2 regions of the Paenibacillus sp. JT31N7 genome follow, and region 1 is predicted to be linked to the other one. Evidence: riboswitches for the same ligand, from Rfam matches in the RefSeq annotation. Region 1 holds a riboswitch; the other holds the start of a gene.
What was found. Region 1 has a riboswitch for S-adenosylmethionine ahead of AC58P5_RS04780 (methionine ABC transporter ATP-binding protein). Riboswitches for the same ligand answer to the same signal wherever they lie in the genome.
Positions count from the first base shown of each region.

Region 2: it holds a riboswitch for S-adenosylmethionine, as region 1 does, so the genes downstream of both, metA (homoserine O-acetyltransferase MetA) here and AC58P5_RS04780 (methionine ABC transporter ATP-binding protein) in region 1, are expected to answer to the same signal.

Region 1 is NZ_JCAUAT010000001.1:1,085,793-1,089,170, forward strand. It holds gene AC58P5_RS04770 (alpha-mannosidase) at 1-204, shown strand, start outside; gene AC58P5_RS04775 (alpha/beta hydrolase) at 323-1,102, opposite strand; SAM riboswitch class I at 1,229-1,349, shown strand; gene AC58P5_RS04780 (methionine ABC transporter ATP-binding protein) at 1,433-2,461, shown strand; gene AC58P5_RS04785 (methionine ABC transporter permease) at 2,448-3,107, shown strand; gene AC58P5_RS04790 (MetQ/NlpA family ABC transporter substrate-binding protein) at 3,143-3,378, shown strand, end outside.
Region 2 is NZ_JCAUAT010000002.1:659,018-662,395, forward strand. It holds gene AC58P5_RS13255 (aminotransferase class I/II-fold pyridoxal phosphate-dependent enzyme) at 1-529, opposite strand, end outside; gene metA (homoserine O-acetyltransferase MetA) at 565-1,509, opposite strand; SAM riboswitch class I at 1,595-1,724, opposite strand; gene corA (magnesium/cobalt transporter CorA) at 2,236-3,174, shown strand; gene AC58P5_RS13270 (peptidoglycan D,D-transpeptidase FtsI family protein) at 3,271-3,378, opposite strand, start outside.

The sequences.
Region 1 (3,378 bases):
GATTCCGGCAAAGTCATCGTGCGTGTTCACGACTATTCCGGAAGCCGCAACGCGCTTCAGTTGACGAGCGATTTCCGCATCGTTTCCTGGCGGGAAACGAACTTGATGGAGAAGCCCGTAGGGCCTGTCGTCCATGAAGGAACGCTTTCTTTCGTGCTCCAGCCTTATGAAATCAAAACGTTCGAGATTGAACTCCAAGCGTAAGCGTCCCGTCAGATGACGGCTTGGTGCCAACGCGAACACGAAAAAAAGCTTCCTCAGCCATACGGCGGGGAAGCTTTTTTGGGCTGCGGCAGACAACCCGGGTGACGGGAATGGGACTCTATTCCGCCTGACGCTTAAGCGGAAGCCAATCCAGAACCCGGCTGATCTGCTGATCCCAGTAACTCCAGTCGTGGATTCGCCCCTCTTCCTCTTCATAAAGGAGGGGAATATTCAGACTATGCACATAATCGCGGAAGGCGATATTTTCGTCGTACAGAAAATCATCCGTCCCGCAGCACTGGTAAAGAGCCGGCAGCTTCGTCTTCTTCTCTGCCGCATGACGGGCCAGCGCGAACAGATCGCTTGCTTCCAGCAGCTCCCGGTTGTTTCCGAAAACGAGACGGAAATCTTTGGGGAACCGCTGTTCGATCTTGCTCGCCTGAGTAACACCCGACAAACTGGCGGCGGCCGCGAACTGTTCCGGCTTTTTCAGCGCCCATTTGAAAGCCCCGTAGCCTCCCATCGACAAGCCGGCGACAAAGTTGTCCTCCCGGCGGTCCGATAGCGGAAAAAAGGAACGGCATACCTGCGGAAGCTCCTCCGACAGAAATGTCCAGTAATCGTAGCCGTTCTCCATGTCGGTATAGAAACTGCGCGCCGCATTCGGCATCACGACGGCCAGCCCGAGAGGAGCGGCATAACGCTCGATAGCCGTTCTCCGCATCCAGATCGAATCGTCGTCCGACAACCCGTGCAGCAGATACAAGGTCGGGTGCTTGCGGCCCGTCGCGCTGCCCTCTAACCCGATTTGGCTGGTCGTCCGCTGAGGCAGAATCACTTGGATAGAAGTTGACATGCCGAGTACTTCGGAATAAAAATCACATTGGATGAAAGCCATGCTGCCCATCTCCTCCTTGTTTATATTTACCAGGGGTAAAATAACCGTTGACTTCAAAAAATCCTTAGGTTATACTCGGAATTGTCATTTTACCGTCTAATTTCGGACAACCTCATACTATACCGATTCTTATCAAGAGTGGCGGAGGGACAAGGCCCTGCGAAGCCCGGCAACCGATCGCAGCAATATGCGCGATGACAATGGTGCCAATTCCTTCAGGATCCAGGCGGATTCTGGCAGATGAGAAGGTCGTTTTCGATACCGGAAAAGCCCTTTTTGTCTTTACAAAATGGGCTTTTTCTTATTTTTCAAACAAAGAAGGTGAAGCAATTGATCGAAATCAGGAAGCTGCGCAAGCAATACGGCAGCGGATCCCGCATAACACACGCCCTGAAAGAAATTAATCTCACGATTGATAAAGGCGAGATTTACGGCATTATCGGCCACTCGGGCGCCGGCAAAAGCACCCTGCTCCGGACGATCAATCTCCTGGAGCGCCCGACCGAGGGCAGCGTCGTCGTGGACGGCGTTGATCTTACGGCACTCAGTACCAAGAAGCTTCAAGATCAGCGCCGCCGGATCGGCATGATCTTTCAGCATTTCAATCTCCTCTCCTCCGCCACGGTGGAAGAGAACATCGCATTCCCGCTTCGCCTGGCCGGTACGGCCAAATCGGAAGCTCGGCGTCGGGTTGCCGAGCTCCTTGCCCTGGTCGGACTGACCGAGCACGGCAAGAAGTACCCGGCCCAGCTGTCCGGGGGCCAGAAGCAGCGTGTCGGCATCGCGCGGGCACTTGCGACGAATCCGCACGTCCTGCTGTGCGATGAAGCGACTTCCGCACTCGACCCGCAGACGACGAATTCCATTCTCAATCTGCTGCTGGACATCAACCGCAAACTGAAGATCACCATCGTGCTCATTACGCACGAAATGCAGGTCATCCGCTCCATCTGCGACCGCGTTGCCGTCATTCATGAGGGCCAGATCGTGGAGCAGGGGCCAGTGGCGGAAGTTTTCCTGAAACCACGGCACGACGTAACCCGGCAGTTCATCGAACAGGTTGCGGATTCGGTCGAAATCGAGAAGCCGGACGCGGCGGGAGTTCCTGCCCAGGACGGCACGGTGCTGAAAATCACGTTTCTCGGTGAAACTACGTACGAGCCGATTTTATCCAAAACGGTTCAGCAGACAGGCGTGACGTTCTCCATCCTGCAGGGAACCATTTCACGGATGAAAAACACGCCTTACGGCCAGCTCGTCGTTCGTCTGCAAGGCCCGCGGGATGCGGCGGAGAATACGATCCGCCTCCTGCGTGAGCATGGCCTGGATGTGGAGGTGTATTCGAATGGATTGGTCTAAAATCGATTGGAGCGAAATCGGAACCGCCACGAACGACACGATGATGATGCTCGGCCTTTCGGCCCTGTTCACGTTCGTGATCGGGCTGCCGATCGGCGTACTGCTCTATCTGACTTCGAAAGGAAGTCTGCTGGAAAACCGCACGTTCAACATCGTCATCTCGTTTGTCGTCAACGTGCTGCGTTCCTTCCCTTTCATCATTCTGATGATCGCCGCAATACCGCTGACGAAGCTTCTCGTCGGCACCTCCATAGGCGTCAAGGGAACGATTCCGCCGCTTGTCATCGCGGCCGCGCCTTTCTTCGCGCGTCTCGTCGAGACGGCACTGCGCGAGGTGGACCGCGGCATTATCGAAGCCGCCCAGTCTATGGGCGCGGGCAGATTCCAGATCGTCCGCCGCGTCCTGCTGCCGGAAGCTCTTCCCGGCCTTATCGCCGGCATTACGATCACCACCGTTACGCTTGTATCCTATACGGCTATGTCCGGTATGGTCGGCGGCGGCGGACTCGGCGACCTGGCTATCCGCTACGGATACCAGCGTTTCCAGACGGAAGTCATGATTGCGACCGTCGTTATTTTGCTTATTCTCGTGCAAATTTTGCAGATGATCGGAGACCGTTTCGTTCTCTATTTCACACGCAAATGATGCGATAGATAACCGAATCCAAGGAGGAAACCCTGATGAAAAAACGTTCACTGATCGTCTTATTTCTGATCGTCGCCATGACGGCTCTTGCAGCCTGCGGCAAACAAAAAGCCGAACCTTCGGCTACGGCTACACCGGCTTCCGGCGCAGGTACCGACGAGAAAGCCGCCGTTACCTTGAAAATCGGCGCGACTGCCGTACCGCATGCCGAGATTCTGGAGTCCGTTAAAGACAAACTGAAAGCGGAAGGCGTTAACCTGGACATTAAAGT
Region 2 (3,378 bases), on a different contig from region 1:
AAGGAGTGAGCAGCGTATTGTCCACGATGGAGAGAAGCTGTTTGCTCTTGGCCCAGCCGCAGACGAGTTTCAAGTCCGTGACCATCATGAGCGGATTTGTCGGCGTTTCGATCAGAATCGCTTTCGTGTTCGGACGGTAGGCTTCTTCCAGCGCTTCGACGTCATTGGTATCCACATAGGAAGCGCTCACGCCGAAGCGGGACATGATCTGCTCCAGCAGGCGATATGTACCGCCGTACAGGTCCAGAGATACTATCAGATGGTCCCCCTGGCTGAACAGCGTGAAAATGGTCTGCAGCGCCGCCATGCCGGAAGAACAGGCAAAGCCGGCATCTCCGGATTCCAGATCGGCAATCGCGTCCTCCAGCACACTGCGGGTCGGGCTTTTCGTACGGGCATAATCGAATCCGGTACTTTCTCCAAGACGCGGATGGCGGAACGCCGTTGACTGATATACGGGGAAGCTCACCGCTCCGGTCACAGGCTCGGAAACCGAACCGATTTGGGCCAATCGACTTTCGATGTTCATGCGTGGCATCTCTCCTTTAAGGTTTTGTTTCTATACTATAGACAGGCACTAAGCGCGCTGAGTTCACGACCCGCATTAAGATCATACGGCGTTTCCTGGTAAACGTAATAGTTCAGCCAGTTGGAGAACAGAAGATTCGCATGCGCTCTCCACGTGATCATCGGCTTCTTGCTCGGATCATCGTTCGGATAATAATTTTTCGGGATCTCCACGTCCATGCCCTTAATGACATCTCGGTCATACTCCCATTTCAGTGTCAGCGGATCATATTCGGAGTGTCCCGTGACGAAAATTTGCTTGCCGTCTTTCGTCGCCACGATATAAATACCGGCTTCTTCCGACTCCGATAAAATCACGAGCCGCTCATCCTTCTCGATGTCTTCACGGCGCACTTCCGTGTGTCTCGACTGGGGAACGTAGAAAAACTCGTCGAACCCGCGGAGCAGCTTCACGTTCTCTTCCCCAATCGTGTGCGGGAATACACCGAACACTTTTTTGTCCACCGTGTACTTCGGCACGTCGAAATGATGATAAAGTCCGGCCTGGGATGCCCAACATATATGAAGCGTCGAGGTCACATTGTCTATGCTCCAGTCCATGATTTTCTTCAGCTCATCCCAATAATGAACGTCCTCGAACTCCATTTGCTCAACGGGGGCTCCGGTAATGATCATTCCGTCGAATCTTTCGTCTTCGATATCTTCAAACGTTTTATAAAACATCTCCAGGTGCTCGGGAGAAGTGTTTTTGGAGGTGTGGGTTTTAGGATGCAGCAGGACAAATTCGACCTGAAGAGCCGTATTGGACAGGAGGCGCAGCAGTTGGGTTTCCGTCGTTTCCTTCGTCGGCATCAGATTCAGAATCGCAATCCGCAGAGGGCGGATATCTTGATGGTAGGCAACCGTCTCATCCATCGCAAAAATATTTTCCAGGTTCAGTACTTCTTTAGCCGGAAGATTATCAGGTATTTTAATCGGCATCGGTCATTCCTCCTCGAAAGAAATTAAAACAGACCTCTCTCAAAAAGTTGAGAAAGGCCTGTTCATCCCTATGCAACATGCTCCTCTCTCATCTCCCAGAAGCCGCTATTCATACGGCTCCCGCAAGAATTAGCACCGTGCATTGCCCCTCGGGGGTTACAATGTCGGTTGCCGGGTATCATCGGGCCAGTCCCTCCACCTACTCTTGATAAGAAAGTTTATTCAGTTATCTCCTATCTTAATGGTTACCGGGCAAATGTCAAGTGCTTTTTGAAAAGTTGCACATAATAAACTTACAAAGAGAAAACTTATGTCTTTCACACGTTCGCAGCTTCCGGCGCCTTCATGGCGTGGAAAGGCGGTGTTCTCTCCGGCGCCGGCCGCATTCCGAACAAACCCTCCGGCTTCTTGTCCAATCATTTGCCCGCACCTCAAACCCTTCTCCCGCATAGGATAAAAAATCCCCAGGCATCGGGGACTAGCAGGAGAAAAGTACCAGAGTTTGATGCTTGAATCGTGGAAAATGTAGGTATATACTAGACAAGTGTTCGACACGGAATGATAAAGGGGGGAACATACGGATGGACGGGGACCGACCGAGTAGTAGACGCTTTACCCGGTACGATCATAATCGAATAGCAGCGAACCGGGGCCGGCACTCCAGCGTCCGTAGTTTCCCTACGGACCGGAGTGCTGTGCGCCGTTTCGCATAAAGAGGTGAAACGGATGAAAACACGCCTGGTACACAAGGGCGCTTTTACGCTGGTTGAAGACATTCACGAAGCGCTGACACCACCCGAATCCGGCTTTTACTGGATCGATGCGGATGTGGACGATCTGGAGCAGCTGCAGCCGCTCTTCCATCTTCACGATCTGGCCGTAGAGGATTGTCTCAGCGAAGAAGAACAGCGGCCCAAAATCGAAATTTACGACACGCACTATTTTATTGTAATTAACAGCATCCGGTTTGATGATGAAGAAATCTTTCTTCGCGCACTCAATATTTTTCTGGGCAGGCATTTCATCATTACCGTTACGAGACAGAAAATCCAGGAGCTCCGTGCCATCAAACCCTTTCTTTGGGATGAAGAGGTTAACAGCCCGGACCGCTTCCTGTATCATCTGGTTGACCTTGTCGTTGACAACTACGTCATTGTCGGGGACCGGATCGAAGATAAGATCGAGAAGCTTGAAGAAGATATCCTGATGCACACGAAAAAATCCCATTTGAACGAGATCGTCGGTCTCCGCGGGGAAATTTTGTGGCTGAAAAAAATGCTTGTGCCGCAGCGCGACGTCGTGGCGACGCTTAACCGCAAAGAACTGAAACTGATCGATAACCAGCTGCAAAAATATTTCGGCGACATTCACGAAAATGCCGTCAAAATCGTCGACACCTTCGATACGCTCCGCGATCTCATGGGCAACTTACGAGAAGCTTATCAGTCCAGCGTAGCGAACCGTGCGAACGAAATCATGCGTATTTTTACCGCACTGACCACGATCTTTATGCCTCTGACTTTTATCACCGGTATTTTCGGAATGAACTTTAACGATATTCTCGGGCTTCTGACCGTACCTTACGCGGATTTATTCATTTTCGGATTTATGGGTTTACTCGGGCTTTGCATGTTCCTACTCTTCCGTAAAAAAGGGTGGATTTGACTATGCAGAATGACGACGTTGACCTAACAAAGCATCGGCTTCCATTGTTCTTGACCAAGAACGAAATGGAAGCCGATGCTATTTTTGTGCCGTTTTTTATTTTTTAGGGGTGCTGAGTCCGCCGATATGCTGGTCGTATGCCTCAAAAATCTTGGCTGCAATGGGAGCCGCCCCGTAACGGCCGTAACCGCCTTCCGGTATGAC